Regions from separate parts of the Brachybacterium sp. ACRRE genome, predicted to be linked through region 2. Evidence: predicted binding sites of a transcription regulator. Region 2 holds the regulator's gene; the other holds the start of a gene.
What was found. Region 2 encodes LexA, which represses DNA repair genes until DNA is damaged. Its sites were predicted from a motif close to TCGAACANNTGTTCGA; they were not measured.
Positions count from the first base shown of each region.

Region 1 (7,205 bases), on a different contig from region 2:
AGGGCGTCGTGGATCTCGTCGTCGAGCTCGTCCCCGCCGACCATGAGCTCGACGGCGACGTTCCCGTGCCCGTACAGCTCGAGCAGCCGGGCGATCTCGCGCTGCGCCGCGCAGGTCGCGCCCTCGCGATCGCCGTCGGCCACGAGCGGGCGCACCGCCCGCAGCACCGCTCCCTTGCGGCAGCCGGTGAGCACGAGCCAGTGCCCCTCGCGGGCGATCCGGGAGAGCTCGGCGAGGCGGTAGCGGGGCGTGGCCTTCTTCCTGCTGTCGAGGTGGGCGCGCGCGATCGCGGCCGACAGCGCGCGGTACCCCTGCTCGTCGCGCACCAGGACCAGCAGGTGCTCGCCCTCGGGGTCGGGGACGCCGGTGCGCTCGGGCGAGAGCACGGGGGTGCTGCTCGCGCGCTCGCTGCCGGGCTCGCTGCCCAGGGTCAGCTCGGCGCCGAGCACGGTCGCGAGGCCCGCCTCGCGCGCGGCGCGCGAGAAGCGGACCGCACCGGGCAGCCCGTCGTGGTCGACGAGGGCGAGCGCGCGCAGCCCGAGCCGCGCGGCCTCGTCGACCATGTCCTCGGGGCTCGAGGCGCCGTCGAGGAAGCTGAAGTGCGAGTGCGCGTGCAGCTCGGCATAGGCGATGTCGGTGCGGGGGCCGCCATCGGTCGACGGGGCCGACGGGCCGGGCTCCCCCTCCCCCGGCTCCCCCGCCGGCGCATGCTGCGGCGGCAGCGCGCGCTCGGACGGCACGGGGCGGTCCGAGAGCAGCGCCTCGAGGTCGTTCCAGGAGGGCGGACCCAGGAACCAGCGGCTCATCGGGACTCCTCCGCCACGGATCTCCTCGTCATGGATCTCCTCGTCGTGGATCCCCTAGTCATGGATCCCCTCCACGGTCCAGGCGCCCTCGCGGCTGAGCAGCACGAGGGCGTGCCCGGGCTCGATGACGACGGCGAGGCGGGCGGCGCGCCGACCGTCGGGCCGCCACCAGCGCTCGTCGAGGACCGTGGGCGCCCCGTGGGCGAGCACGCGGTGGGCCCTGCCCGCGGCGACGCCGTGGCTCACGAGCGCCTCGATCCCGTCGGCCCCCGCGCTCCCCGCCCGCGGCACCTCGAGGACCGCGGGCGGGGCGCTCAGCAGGGCGCGGGCGGTGACCACGACCTCCGCGCCCTCCGCGTCCCGCAGCACCACGAGCGGCGGGGTGCGCAGCACGACCGACGGCAGCGGGCGCGGCATCGACCCCGGCCACGGCCCGGGCCGCGCCGTCGGCCGCTCGCTGCGCCAGGGCACCAGCGCCACCTGCTCGGCGAGCAGACGGCCCCCGACCTCGACGGGGACGAGCACCGCCTCCTCCCCCGCGAGGCCCTGGGCGCGGGCGAAGGCGCGGCCGGCCCGCTGCGCGGCCTCTCCCGCGCTCCCCCACAGCGCCGGCGCGCCCTCGCCCGCGGGGAGCAGCTGCACGGGCTGGAGGGCGAGCCGCGTGATCTGCCCGGTCTGCTCGCCGCGCAGTCGCGCCCGGGTGATCCAGCCGTCGCACTGCCAGCGGATGCGGTCCACGACGTCGGCCGGGGACAGGGCGCCGTCGTGGCGCCAGGTGCGCTCCATCTCCTCGCCCGAGGCGGTGAGCGCGAGGATCCGCAGACGCGTGCAGATCAGTCCGCGCGCGACGAGCATGCCGTGCAGCTCCTCGGCCATCGGCCGGGCCGCGAAGGCCGCCTGGTCCACGCGCACGAGCGGCGGGTCCAGGGTGCGCGCGACCTCGAGGGGCTGCGTGGGATGGTGCGCCTGGGGCGGGGTGGGCTCGCCCCCGCGCGCGAGCAGGTGCAGCTGGGCGACGTCGGGCCCGAAGCGTGCGGCGACCGAGGTCGCGGGAAGGTCCGCGAAGTCCCCGAGGGTGCGGATGCCCAGGCGCTCGAGCAGGTCGATGACCTCGGCGAGGTCCACGCGGCGGGTGCGGTCGGCGTCTGCCGCGGGCTGGTCGCGGTGTCCCCATCCGGGGCCGACGGGCGCGTCGCGCAGGGCTGCGATCGCATGCGGCTCCAGATAGTCGCGGCTGCGTCCGGGGCGCACGATCCTGCCCGAGCGCGCGGCCAGGAGCGCGGCGAAGGGGCCGTCGGCGATGCCGACGACGGCGTCCCAGCCGGTGAGCTCGGCGACCGCGTCGACGACCGCCTCGGCGAGGGCCTCCTCCCCGCCGCGGTGGCGGGAGGGGCCGCGCGCGGACATCAGCAGCACTCCCGGCCGCAGCACGTCCACGCCCGCGGCGACGGTGTCCACGGCGGCCGCGACCAGCTCGAACAGGGCGCTCTCGTGCTCGACATCGGCCTCGACGACGACGGCCTCGGGACATGCGGCCTGCGCGGCGCGGCGGCGCATCCCGATCCCGACGCCGACCTCGAGGGCGGCGGCATCGGCATGGGAGACCCGATGGCGGTCCATGACCACGACGGGGGCAGCTGCGTTCTCCGCGTCGGCGTGCTCCGCCCTCTCCTCTCGTCCTCCTCCCGCTCTTCCCGTCTCTCCTGCTCTTCCCGGCCGGGCGAGCTTCTCCCGGGCGGCGAGGAGCGGCCAGGCGGGGACGACGACGGCCGCGATGCGCGTCGCGGGCGGGGAGCCGGCGTGCTCCACCCCGCCGGCCTCCTCCATCCCGCCGGCGTGCTCCATCCCGCCGGCCTGCTCGGAGCTCGGGAACCCGGGCAGCAGGAGCTCCCTTCCGTTCATCCCGCCCTCCGGATCACCCGCAGCGGTGCGGGAACGACCTGGTCCGGAGCGGCCCGGTCGGGCGCGGCCAAGTCCTGAGCGGCCCGGTCGGGCGCAGGGGCCGCGGCGAGCAGGCCGTGCACCTCGGGCAGCACCACGTCCACGGCGCGGCCCTCGGGGATCCCGCGTCCGGCAGCGCTCACGCGCAGGGTGCGCCGACGCAGACGGCCGGTGCCCCGTCCCAGCCCTTCCCACGACTCCGCCTCGGCCCGCAGATGCAGGTCGGCACGGGCGACGGGCGCGGCGGCGAGGACCAGGGTGTCCTGCGCGCGCGCCCGATCGGTCAGGCTTCGCCAGAGGGAGGCCGTCAGTCGCAGCCGAGGACCGAGCACGAGCACGCCGACCCCGTCCACGAGCGCAGACAGCACCTGCGGCAGCTGGGGCATCCCCTCGACGGCTGTGGCCGGGGCGATCGCGAGGCGCTCGAGGTCGAGCCCGGCGTCGCGTGCGGCGCGCAGGCCGAGGTCGGGCATGCCCGCGAGCGCGCACCAGCCGTCCTCCCCCGCCGCCGCTGCGGCCATCGCGAGCATCAGGGAGACCGAGCAGGAGCCGTCGATCGCGACCGTGCTCCCCGCGCGCAGGGATCCGTAGGGGGTGAGCGGGGCGAGCGGCGGGGGCAGGGGCGCGCGGCTGTGATCGTCGGCCGCCTGCATCCCCGCGGTTCCCGCGTCTGCGCCGGCCGTCGGGGTCCGACGGGACTCTCCCCCGGGGCCGACGGAGGACGCTCCCCCGGGGCCGACGGAGCCGACGATCCCCGTCGGCCCGCCGAGGTCCGGCGTGCCGCCGGTATCCGTCGTTCCGCTGATATCCGTGTTCCCGCCGAGCCTCGTCGGCCCGCCGGAGGAGAACGCGGTGCGGTCGATCCTCCCGCCATGGCGCGCGGTGGTGCGCTCGGCGACGCCGAGTGCGGCGCGGGCGCGGGCGAGCCGCTCCTCCCGGCTTCCTCTCGCGCCTCTCGCCGTTCTTCCCGGCGCCCTCCTCTCCTCGTCCGGCGCCGATGCCTTCCCCTGCCTCGGCGCCTCGTGCATCTGCAGATGCGTGCTCATGCTCCACCTCCTCCGGTCCTGCCGTCATCCGACATCGAACACGCGTTCGAATAGTACGCCCTCGCGCGCCGTGTCGGAGCGGCCGCGGCGACCGGGAGAGCCTCCCGGTGCGGGGTCACAGAGAAGCCTGGGGCGTCGGACCGACATCCGAACTGGGGCGATGGGTCCATGTCGTGATGCATATCACACTAGAACATGCGTTCGACCACTGGTGCCCGAGAGGTCGATGGTGTTGCATGGGGACATGGACATTTCGGGCACGATGCGGTGTATGCCGATGAGGGACGGCGGTGGGGAGGACCCCCGCCGCACCCCTGGCCGCGCCCGTCAGCTCGTGCTGCGCGACGCCTCCGCGGGGTCGGAGCACGTGTGCGAGATGGTCGCTGTCGACGCGTCCCCCGGAAGCGGTCTGGAGATCTCCGACATCGCCCGCGCCCTGGGGCAGCTCGCGAAGGATCCGGAGGGGCCCTTCGGTCCCGCGGATGCCGATCTCACCGCGTTCGAGCTCTCGGACACCCTCGCCGCCTTCGAACAGCTGCGCTCCGCTCTCGGTGCCCTCGAGATCCGTGTGACCACCGCCCTGGACGAGCGCCTGCGCGAGGAGGACACCGCACACGGCGTCGCCGAGCGCGATCACGGACGGCGGACCGCCGGCGAGATCCGGATGGCCTCCCGGATCTCCCCCGCCCTCGCCTCCGCCCGGCTGAACTCGGGGAAGCGGCTCGTGCGGGACATGCCGCGCATGTTCGAGGCCCTGGCCGACGGGCGCATCGGGGTCGACGCCGCCCATGCGATCGGGCGCAGCAGCGGCCCGCTCGAACCGGAGCAGCGCCGGGAGGTGGATCAGATCATCGCCGCGCGCGAGCCCGATCTCGACGGTGCCTCGCCCGCGCAGTGGAGCCGGGAGGTCTCCGCCCTCGCCCAGCAGCTCGATCCGCGGGGTGAGGACGGGCGGCACCTGCGTGCGCGCATGCAGCGCGGCGTGACGGTCACGCCGGGAGCCCACGGCATGGGGCACGTCCACGCGCACCTCTCGGCGCTCGACTCCGCCGCGATCCATCGCAGGCTCACCGTCGAGGCGCAGTCGCTCAAGGCCCAGGGTGACGAGCGCACCCACGCGCAGATCATGGCGGATCTCTTCTCCGACACGCTGCTGGGACGCGATGAGCAGATGGACCCCGTGCACCTGGAGGTCGGCGTCGTCATCACCGAGCGCACCCTGATCACCCCGGATCACGGCGACCCGGCGATGATCGAGGGATACGGAGCGGTGCCGCCGCGAGCCGTCCGCGACGAGATCGTCCAGCGACTCCCCCGTTCCGTGCCCGATGCCGCGCCGAGTGCGCCCGGGCAGGATGCGCAGCAGGCTGAGGACGCGCCCGCGCAGGATGACCACAGCCCCCTGAGCGACGAGGGCCTGCTCCCGCGGCAGGCCGCTGAGGCCCCTGTGACCGAGCTCTTCGACGAGGAGTCCCGGCTGACCCTGCGTCGCTTGTTCACCCACCCCGCCTCCGGCGAGCTCATCGCCATGGAATCGCGCGCCCGCGCGTTCCCTGCCCGGCTCGGATACCTCGTCCGGCTGCGCGACTTCCGCTGCGCGGGACCGTACTGCTCGTCGGCCATCCGCCAGATCGACCACATCGAGCCACATGCACAGGGCGGCGCGACCAGCGCGGACGACGGCCAGGGACTGTGCGCCTACTGCAACAGCACCAAGGAGCTCCTCGGGACCGCCGAGCGGGTCGGCGAGGAGACGGATCCGCATCGCGTGCACTGGAGATCGAAGCTCGGGCGCACCGCCACGGTCTCCCCGAGCCCGCTGACAGGTCTGCCGCCGGGCACCCCATCCGACGCGATGCCCGACGCGATTCCCGGGGCGCCGCCCCACGCCGAGTCCAGTGCCGCGCGCGCGGCACCCGCGGCGCCCGGCGCGATCCCGTCGGCCATCACCGCACCCGAGGACGATCCGTTCGACGGGGATGCAGCCCCGCTGCCGCCGATCCACCGGATCGAGGACCTGCGTTGGGAGCGTGACCGCCGACGTGCCGCGCGGATCCGCGACGACGACGGGCACGACGACGATCGGCTCCCCGACACGCGCAGTGCGTGACCTGCCCGCCCCCGAATCCGCCGCTCGAACGGCACTGTCCTCGTACCGGCCTGCCCCGTAGCCTGCTCGGAGCCATCCTGAGGAGGAGCGAGACATGCGTGCACTGGTGCTGCAGGAGAAGGGCCGGATGGGGATCGAGGACGTCCCCTCCCCCGGCGCCCCGGGCCCCGGCGAGGTCCGGATCGCGATGCACACGGTCGGCATCTGCGCCTCCGACGTCCACTACTGGACCGAGGGCCGCATCGGTCCGTTCGTCGTCGAGGCGCCGATGATCCTCGGCCATGAGGGCGCGGGGACGATCGTCGAGGTCGGCGAGGGCGTCACCGGACTGTCCGTCGGCGACCGCGTCGCGATGGAGCCGGGCATCCCCGATCCCGCTTCGCGGGCGACGCTCGAGGGCCGCTACAACGTCGACCCGGCCGTGCGCTTCTGGGCGACCCCGCCGGTCGACGGCTGCCTCGCCGAGGAGGTCGTCCACCCCGCCGCCTTCACCTACCGCCTGCCCGACGCCCTGAGCTTCGCCGAGGGCGCACTCATCGAGCCCTTCGCCGTCGGCATGTTCGCCGCGACGAAGTCGCAGATCTCCCCCGGGGACGTCGTCGCCGTCGTCGGCAGCGGGACGATCGGCATCATGACCGCGCTGGCCGCGCGCGCCGGAGGAGCGAGCCGCGTCTTCATCAGCGATGTGCAGAGCGCGAAGCTCGGACTGCTCGACGGCCTCGCGGGCATCATCTCGGTCGACGCCGCCCAGGAGGATCTCGGTGAGCGGGTGCGCGAGGAGACGTCGGGATGGGGTCCGCAGGTCGTGATCGAGGCCTCGGGCGCCGCACCCGCCTACGGGAGCCTGTGGACGATCCCGGCGCCGGGCGGGCGCGTGGTGCTCGTGGGCATGCCCGTCGAGCCCGTGGCCTTCGACGTCGCGACGGCGCAGAGCCGAGGGATCTCGATCGAGACGATCTTCCGCTATGCCAACGTGCACCGGGAGGCGATCGATCTCGCTGCGAGCGAGGCCGTTGACCTGGGCCGCTTCGTCACCGAGACCTTCGCGTTCGAGGACTCGGAGAAGGCCTTCGAGCGCTTCCTCGAGGGACGGCCGACGGACGTGAAGCTGCAGATCGCCTTCTGAGACGACCACCCGCTCCCATACCCTGACCAGCGCCGATCATTGTGGAGGAACGACGGTGTGGATGACCGGGAAGGGAGCGGAAAGCGTGGGGCCATGCTTGCCGCATGCTCTATCGACTCGGATTCTGGCTCGGACCGACACCCACTGACCCCATCGACGCCTGCGCCGCCCTGAAC
Region 1 is NZ_JAKRMO010000015.1:64,497-71,701, reverse strand. It holds gene MHY49_RS06595 (error-prone DNA polymerase) at 1-806, opposite strand, end outside; gene MHY49_RS06590 (DNA polymerase Y family protein) at 861-2,708, opposite strand; gene MHY49_RS06585 (hypothetical protein) at 2,705-3,793, opposite strand; gene MHY49_RS06580 (HNH endonuclease signature motif containing protein) at 4,065-5,903, shown strand; gene MHY49_RS06575 (NAD(P)-dependent alcohol dehydrogenase) at 5,998-7,029, shown strand; gene MHY49_RS06570 (hypothetical protein) at 7,134-7,205, shown strand, end outside.
Region 1: a site for LexA is predicted at 3,828-3,843, ahead of MHY49_RS06580 (HNH endonuclease signature motif containing protein). Genes of this name have one in related genera too.

Region 2 (7,205 bases):
AGGACGTGCCCCTGCTCGACGAGGTCGCGGAGCTGCTGGGCGAGGACGACCAGGTCCAGCAGGCGGACGCCGAGCGCTCCCGCCGACGCCGCGAGGCCGATCTCGATTATGCGCGCGAGGTCATCGAGAACATCGACACCTCGGGGATCGTGCGCGACGAGGACCTCGCGGACCGCATGGACCGGGCGTCCGACGGCCGCACGCTCGCCGAGCGGGCCGCGGAGGACCGCAGCTGGACCTACGGGCACGTGGTCGTGGACGAGGCGCAGGAGCTCTCGGCGATGATGTGGCGCACGCTCATGCGCCGCTGCCCCTCGAAGTCGTTCACGATCGTCGGCGACGTCGCGCAGACCTCGTCGTCGGCGGGGACCTCCTCGTGGGAGCGCGCGCTCGCCCCCTACGTCGAGGATCGTCTCGAGGTCGAGCCGCTGAGCGTCAACTACCGCACGCCGCGTCGCATCATGGACGTGGCGCAGGCCGTGGCCGAGTCCCGCGACCTCCCGATCACCGAGGTCACCTCGGTGCGCGAGGGCGACTGGCCGGTGCTGCTGCACTCGGCCGACGAAGCGGGACTGCCGGACGCCGTGGCCGACGCCGTCGCCGCGCAGCAGGCCGAGGCGATCGGGCGCCTCGTCGTCCTCACTCCGGGACGGCTGCTCGATGGCGTGGTGCGCGCGCTGAGGGCACGGGACGGACTGGGCCGCATCGGCACCGGGAGCCGCGGCATCGACGACCCGATCGCCGTGATGACCCCGCAGGACGCCAAGGGTCTCGAGTTCGACGGGGTGGTCCTCGTGGAGCCCTCGGAGATCCTCGCCGATTCCGAGGGCGGCGCCGGCGACCTCTATGTCGCGATGACCCGTGCGACCCAGCGCCTGGACGTGGTGCACGCTCGGGAGCTCCCGGCGGGTCTCACCGGCGCCGCGGTCGATTCCTCACCCCGGACATGAGAAGACCGGCGGCCGTGGCTTCCCCTCCACGACCGCCGGTCGGCGGCGCGCCCGCTGGGCGCACCCTGAACATCTTAAGGGCATGACGGCCGTGCTTCGGACCGTTTTCCACCGATCGACACGGATCCCCCACGATTCCCGCGGCTCGAAGGCCTCGTATCGAGGGCCGACGGGCCGCTCCGCGACTCAGGACGCCGCGCCTCCGCTGCCGGCGGACGCGTCCTGACGCAGCTCCGAGATCGCGGACTCGAAGTCGTCGAGGGAATCGAAGTCCTGGTAGACGCTCGCGAACCGGAGGTACGCGACGACGTCGAGCTCGCGCAGGGGCTGGAGGATCGCGAGGCCCACGGCGTGGGCGTCGACTTCGGCCTGGCCGCTCTGGCGGATGGTCTCCTCGACGCGCTGGGCGAGGACGGCCAGCTGATCGTCGCTGACCGGACGACCCTGGCAGGCCTTGCGCACTCCGGAGATCACCTTGGAGCGGCTGAACGCCTCGCTCACTCCCGAGCGCTTGACGACCGAGAGGGATGCCGTCTCGATCGTGGAGAAGCGCCGCGAGCAGTTCGGGCACTGGCGGCGACGCCGGATCGAGGCGCCGTCGTCGGCAGTGCGCGAGTCGACGACGCGCGAATCGGGGTGGCGACAGAACGGGCAGTGCACGTCCTCCAGCCTACCGGGCGCACCGCGGGGCGGAGAGCGGACCCATGAGGCTCCCGTCGCACTGCCCCGGACGGATCAGGGGGCGCCGACTCAGGCGGCGTCGACGCTGCCCTCGGGGAGCTCGAGCGACTGCCCCTCGGTGATGCGGGGGCTCGAGAGGCCGTTGAGCGAACGCATCTCGCGCACGAAGTCCTGCGGGTCCTCCCCGGCGGGCGCGTACTGCTCGGCGTAGTCGCTGAGAGTGTCCCCCGCCTGCACGGTCACGGTGACCGGCTCCTGCGGATCGCCCGCGAAGGCGGAGGGGACGCCGAGGACGAGGACGCCCAGCAGGGCGACGAGGATCCCCGCGAGGAACGCGATGGCGGCCAGCAGGACGCGACCGCGACGGGTGAGCTGCAGTCGAACACCCTTGCGAGCAGAGGCCTGCTCGGCGTGGGCCGAAGAGGTGGGGAGGGGAAGCATGGTGGCCATTGTCCGAACTCCTGTTCGATCGAATACGTGTACGACTGTAGGCCCGTCGTGCGCGACACGCAAGACCTTCCTCGAACACATGTTTGGAATCAAGCCGCCCGACGCCTAGGCTGAGCGACGAGTCCCACTGAATCGCAGGGGTGGGACAGACGAAGCGAGGAGCCGCGCAGATGACCCCGACGACCTCTGGTCCCGACCTGACCGACGACGGCCTCACCGCGCGCCAGCGACGGATCCTCGAGACGATCACCGCCGCCATCGAGCGTCACGGCTACCCGCCGACCATGCGCGAGATCGGTGATGCCGTCGGCCTCACCTCCCCCTCCTCCGTCTCCCATCAGCTCCAGGCGCTCGAGCGCAAGGGCTTCCTGCGCCGCGATCCGAAGCGCCCGCGCGCGCTCGAGGTGGTGCTGCCCGATGACGCCGACGAGCCGACCCTCGCGCCCGTCGAGGCGATCGGCGCCGCCGCGGCCTCCGCATCGGTGAGCGTGCCGCTCGTCGGCCGGATCGCCGCCGGCATCCCGATCACCGCCGAGGAGCAGGTGGAGGACGTCTTCACCCTCCCCCAGCAGCTCGTGGGCGACGGGGAGCTGTTCCTGCTGCAGGTCGTCGGGGACTCGATGGTCGACGCCGCGATCTGCGACGGCGACTGGGTCGTCGTGCGCTCGCAGCCGGTCGCGCAGAAGGGCGAGATCGTGGCGGCGATGATCGACGGGGAGGCGACGGTCAAGACCTTCGCCCAGAGCGACGGCCACGTCTGGCTGATGCCGCACAACCCCGCGTTCGCCCCGATCCTGGGCGACCACGCCGAGATCCTCGGCAAGGTCGTGGCGGTGCTGCGCGCCGTCTGACGTGGGCTCAGCGCGCCGCGCTCACTCCCCCGCGCGGGCCAGTCGTCCGAGGGCGGCGAGGGCGACCTCGGGATCCTGCGTGGGCCACAGCGGCGGCATCGCCTCGCGCAGCACGGCTCCGTAGCGCTTGGTGCGCAGGCGCGGGTCGAGGACCGCGACCATGCCGCGGTCCTCGTGCGAGCGGATCAGTCGCCCGGCCCCCTGCGCGAGCAGCAGCGAGGCGTGGCGCACCGAGACCTGCATGAACCCGCTGCCGCCCTCCGCGTCCGCCCGCTCGGAGCGCGCGGAGGTCAGCGGATCGTCGGGACGCGGGAACGGCAGGCGGTCGATGGTCACCAGGCGGCAGGTGCGTCCCTGGACGTCCACGCCCTGCCACAGCCCGATGGTCCCGAACAGGCTCGCGGTGTCGTCGCCGCGGAACTGCTCGACGAGCCGGGGCAGGGAGTCCTCCCCCTGCAGGCCGATCGGCAGGTCGAGCCGCGCGCGCACATGCTCGGCGGCGGCCTCCGCTCCTCGCCGCGAGGAGAACAGGCAGAGCGCCCCGCCGTGCGAGGCCTCGACGAGCTCGGTGAGGTGGTCGAGCATCGCGAGCGACGGGCCCTCTCGGCCGGGCGCGGGCAGGTGGGAGGCGACGTAGAGGATCCCCTGGCGGCGATAGTCGAAGGGGCTGCCCACGTCGATCCCCGCCCACGCGCTGCGGTCCTCGAGCGGGGGGACGTCCTCGGCGTCCATGCGTCGGCGCGAGCCCAGTCCGATGGCGCGGGCGGGCGGCTCGAAGCGTCCGCCCAGGGCGAGCGTCGCGGAGGTGAGCACGGCGGTGGTGTCCTCGAGGATGCGTCCGCGCATGGCGCCCGCGACGTCGAGCGGGGCGACCTGGAGGCTCGAGCGGCCGGTGCGCTCGGAGTGGGAGACCGAGACGACGTCGTCCTCGTCGGGCGCGGTGAGGCGCTCGCAGACATCGACGATCTCCTGCAGGTTCGCGCGCACCGCCTTGCGGGCGCCGGCCGCGGTCGGTGCGTCGCCGCCCGCGTCCTTGGCGTCGGCGTGCGCGCCGCGCGCCTCCGTGCGCAGGTGCGTGAGGGCGTCGGCGGCGGCTGTGGGCAGGGCGCCCATGACGCGTCCGTCGGGCAGCTCGGGCAGGACCGTGTTCAGCTCCTCGCCGGCGTCGTCGAGCGCGGTCGCGGCGACGCCGAGACCGCGCAGCTCGCGCACGGCTCCGCGCACCATGCCCACGGTCAGCTGGTCGGTGACGGCGCTCGTCACGCGAGCGGTGAGCTCGTGCGCCTCGTCGAAGACCACGGCGTCGTGGTCGGGGATGATGCCGTGGTTGTCGAAGGAGTCGATCGCGAGCAGCGCGTGATTGGTGACCACGAGGTCGACCTCGCGGGCGACGGCGCGGTTGCGCTCGGCGAAGCACTGGTCCACGAGCGGGCAGTGCCCTCCCAGGCACTGCGAACCGGTCACCGAGACCTGGTGCCAGGCGCGGTCGGAGACGGGCATGTCCAGATCGTCGCGGTCGCCGGTGTCGGTGAGCGCAGACCACTCGCGCAGCCGCTTCACCTGATCCCCGAGGCGTTCGGAGGAGCCGCTCGCGGGATCGGCGGCGGTCTGGGAGAAGAGCGCCCCGGGGTCGATGTCGCTCGGGTAGCCGCCGTCGATCTTGTGCAGGCACAGGTAGTTCCCGCGCCCCTTGAGCAGGGAGAAGGTGGGGGTGCGCGGGAGGTGCGGGGCGAGCGCCTCGACGATGCGCGGGAGGTCCTTGCGCACGATCTGCGACTGCAGGGCGATGGTCGCCGTGGAGATCACGACGGGCCGTCCCGTCACGACCGCGTGGCGCAGTGCGGGCACGAGGTACGCGAGCGATTTGCCCGTGCCGGTGCCGGCCTGGACCAGCAGGTGACGCTGCCCCTCGAGGGCCGTGTCGACCGCATTCGCCATCCGGGTCTGGCCCTCGCGGCGCGTCCCCTCGAGGCCCGCCACGGCGGCGTCCATGAGCACGTCGAGATCGGCGATCGGCGACGCGGAGGCTTCACGGGCGGCAGGCACCGGCCCACCCTAGCCGCGGGCCGTGCGCGCATCGCCGAGGCGCGTCGGGGCCCGCGGAGGTGACGCGTCACGTCGGCCGGGGAGGGGCCGATGTCCTCGGGAGCGGCCCCGCTGGCGCAGCGCCTCAGGCGTCGACGAGCGACCGGATCTCCGCGGCGAGCGCGGAGTCGACCCGCGCGTGCAGGCGCGTGCCCTCGGGCAGGTGCTCCTCGCCGAGGATCTCGCCGGTCGAGTGGGCGCGCGAGACGAGGTCGCCGCGCGTGTACGGCACGACCGTGTCGATCTCGACGGCCGGCCGCGGGAGGCGCTCGGCGATGAGGTCGCGCAGTTCGTCGACCCCCTCGCCCGTGCGCGCGGAGACCACGGCGGACTCCCCCGCCAGGCTGCGCAGGCGCGCGATCGTCTCGGGCGACGCGATGTCGGCCTTGTTCAGCACGATGATCTCGGGGACGTCGAAGCCGTCGATGTCGGCGAGCACACCGCGCACCGCCCGGATCTGGCCCTCGGGATCGGGATGCGAGGCATCCACCACGTGGAGCAGCAGGTCGGCGTCGCCGACCTCCTCGAGGGTCGAGCGGAACGCCTCGACGAGCTCCGTGGGCAGGTGTCGCACGAAGCCCACGGTGTCGGCGTAGGTGAACTCGCGGCCGTCGGGCGTCTGGGCCCGTCGGACCGTCGGGTCCAGGGTCGCGAACAGGGCGTTCTCCACGAGGACGCCGGCGCTCGTGAGCCGGTTCAGCAGCGAGGACTTCCCGGCGTTCGTGTAGCCGGCGATCGCGACGGCGGGTACCTCGCGGCGGTGGCGGTCGGCGCGCTTGGCCTCGCGGCTCGGGGCCATGTCCCTGATCTCGCGGCGCAGCTTGGACATCCGCGTGCGGATGCGACGGCGGTCCAGCTCGATCTTCGTCTCGCCGGGTCCGCGCGAGCCCATGCCGGCGCCGCCCGCGGCGACGCGCCCGCCGGCCTGACGGGACATGGACTCGCCCCAGCCGCGCAGGCGCGGCAGCAGGTACTCGAGCTGCGCGAGCTCGACCTGCGCCTTGCCCTCGCGGGACTTGGCGTGCTGGGCGAAGATGTCCAGGATCAGCGCGGTGCGGTCGACGACCTTGACCTTGACGATGTCCTCGAGGGCGCGGCGCTGGCTGGGCGCGAGCTCGCCGTCGGCCACGACGGTGTCCGCACCGGTCTCGGCGACGATCTCGGCGAGCTCCGCGGCCTTGCCCTTGCCCAGGAAGGTCGCGGGGTCGGGGTGCTGGCGGCGCTGCATGACGCCGTCGAGCACCTCGGAGCCGGCGGTCTCGGCGAGCGCGGCGAGCTCCCGCAGGCTGTTCTCGGCGTCATCGGAGTTGCCGGAGGTGTAGATGCCGGCGAGGACCACGCGCTCGAGGCGCAGCTGGCGGTACTCGACCTCGGTGACGTCCTCGATGTCCGTGCGGATGCCCGCGACGCGGCGCAGGGCGCGGCGGTCGGCGAGGTCGAGCTGCTCGCCGTCGGTGTCCGAGGCGTAGGTGACGGCGGAGACGGAGGCGTCGCCGCGCGCGAGGATCCGACGGGTCAGGGGGTCGCTGCTCGTGCGCTCGTCCGCTCCGGCGGCCTCCTCGCCGCCGTGCTCCTGCGCGGGGGCGTTCTCGGAGTCCGGGTGAAAAGCGATCGGCACGGTTGCGGCCTTCTTCCTGTGGGGTGCGTCGGGCGGGTGCTGCGGGGATCCGCCGCGGGCGGATCGTGAGCATCAAGAATCCCACGGTCCGGCGCGCGGGGCGAGAGATTTATGCCCAGGGCGCATCGGCCGACGGGGTCCCGGCGCGCCGGATGCGTACGCTGTGTCCGTGTCCGAGCACTACTTCTCCCCCACCAGCGCGACCGACGCCTCCCGCCTGCCGCTGACTGCGCGGCTCGCGGGCGCCGAGAGGGACCTCGTCACCTCCCGCGCGGTGTTCTCCTCACGCGGGCTGGACAAGGCGACCGCGGTGCTCCTGGACCGTCTGGACACGCTCGCCCCGGTGCCGTCCGGGGCGCGGATGCTGGATCTGGGCTGCGGGTGGGGACCGATCGCGCTCAGCGCCGCGCTGCTCCATCCGGACGCGGAGGTCTGGGCTGTCGACGTCTCCGAGCGCGCCCGCGAGATCACCGCGGAGAACGCCGAGCGGCTGGGCCTGCGGGTGCACGTCGCCGCACCCGACGACGTCCCCTCCGACCTGCTGTTCGACACCATCTGGTCGAACCCGCC
Region 2 is NZ_JAKRMO010000018.1:6,319-13,523, forward strand. It holds gene MHY49_RS07310 (AAA family ATPase) at 1-950, shown strand, start outside; gene nrdR (transcriptional regulator NrdR) at 1,137-1,610, opposite strand; gene MHY49_RS07320 (LysM peptidoglycan-binding domain-containing protein) at 1,701-2,072, opposite strand; gene lexA (transcriptional repressor LexA) at 2,252-2,932, shown strand; gene MHY49_RS07330 (ATP-dependent DNA helicase) at 2,954-4,924, opposite strand; gene hflX (GTPase HflX) at 5,103-6,635, opposite strand; gene MHY49_RS07340 (methyltransferase) at 6,805-7,205, shown strand, end outside.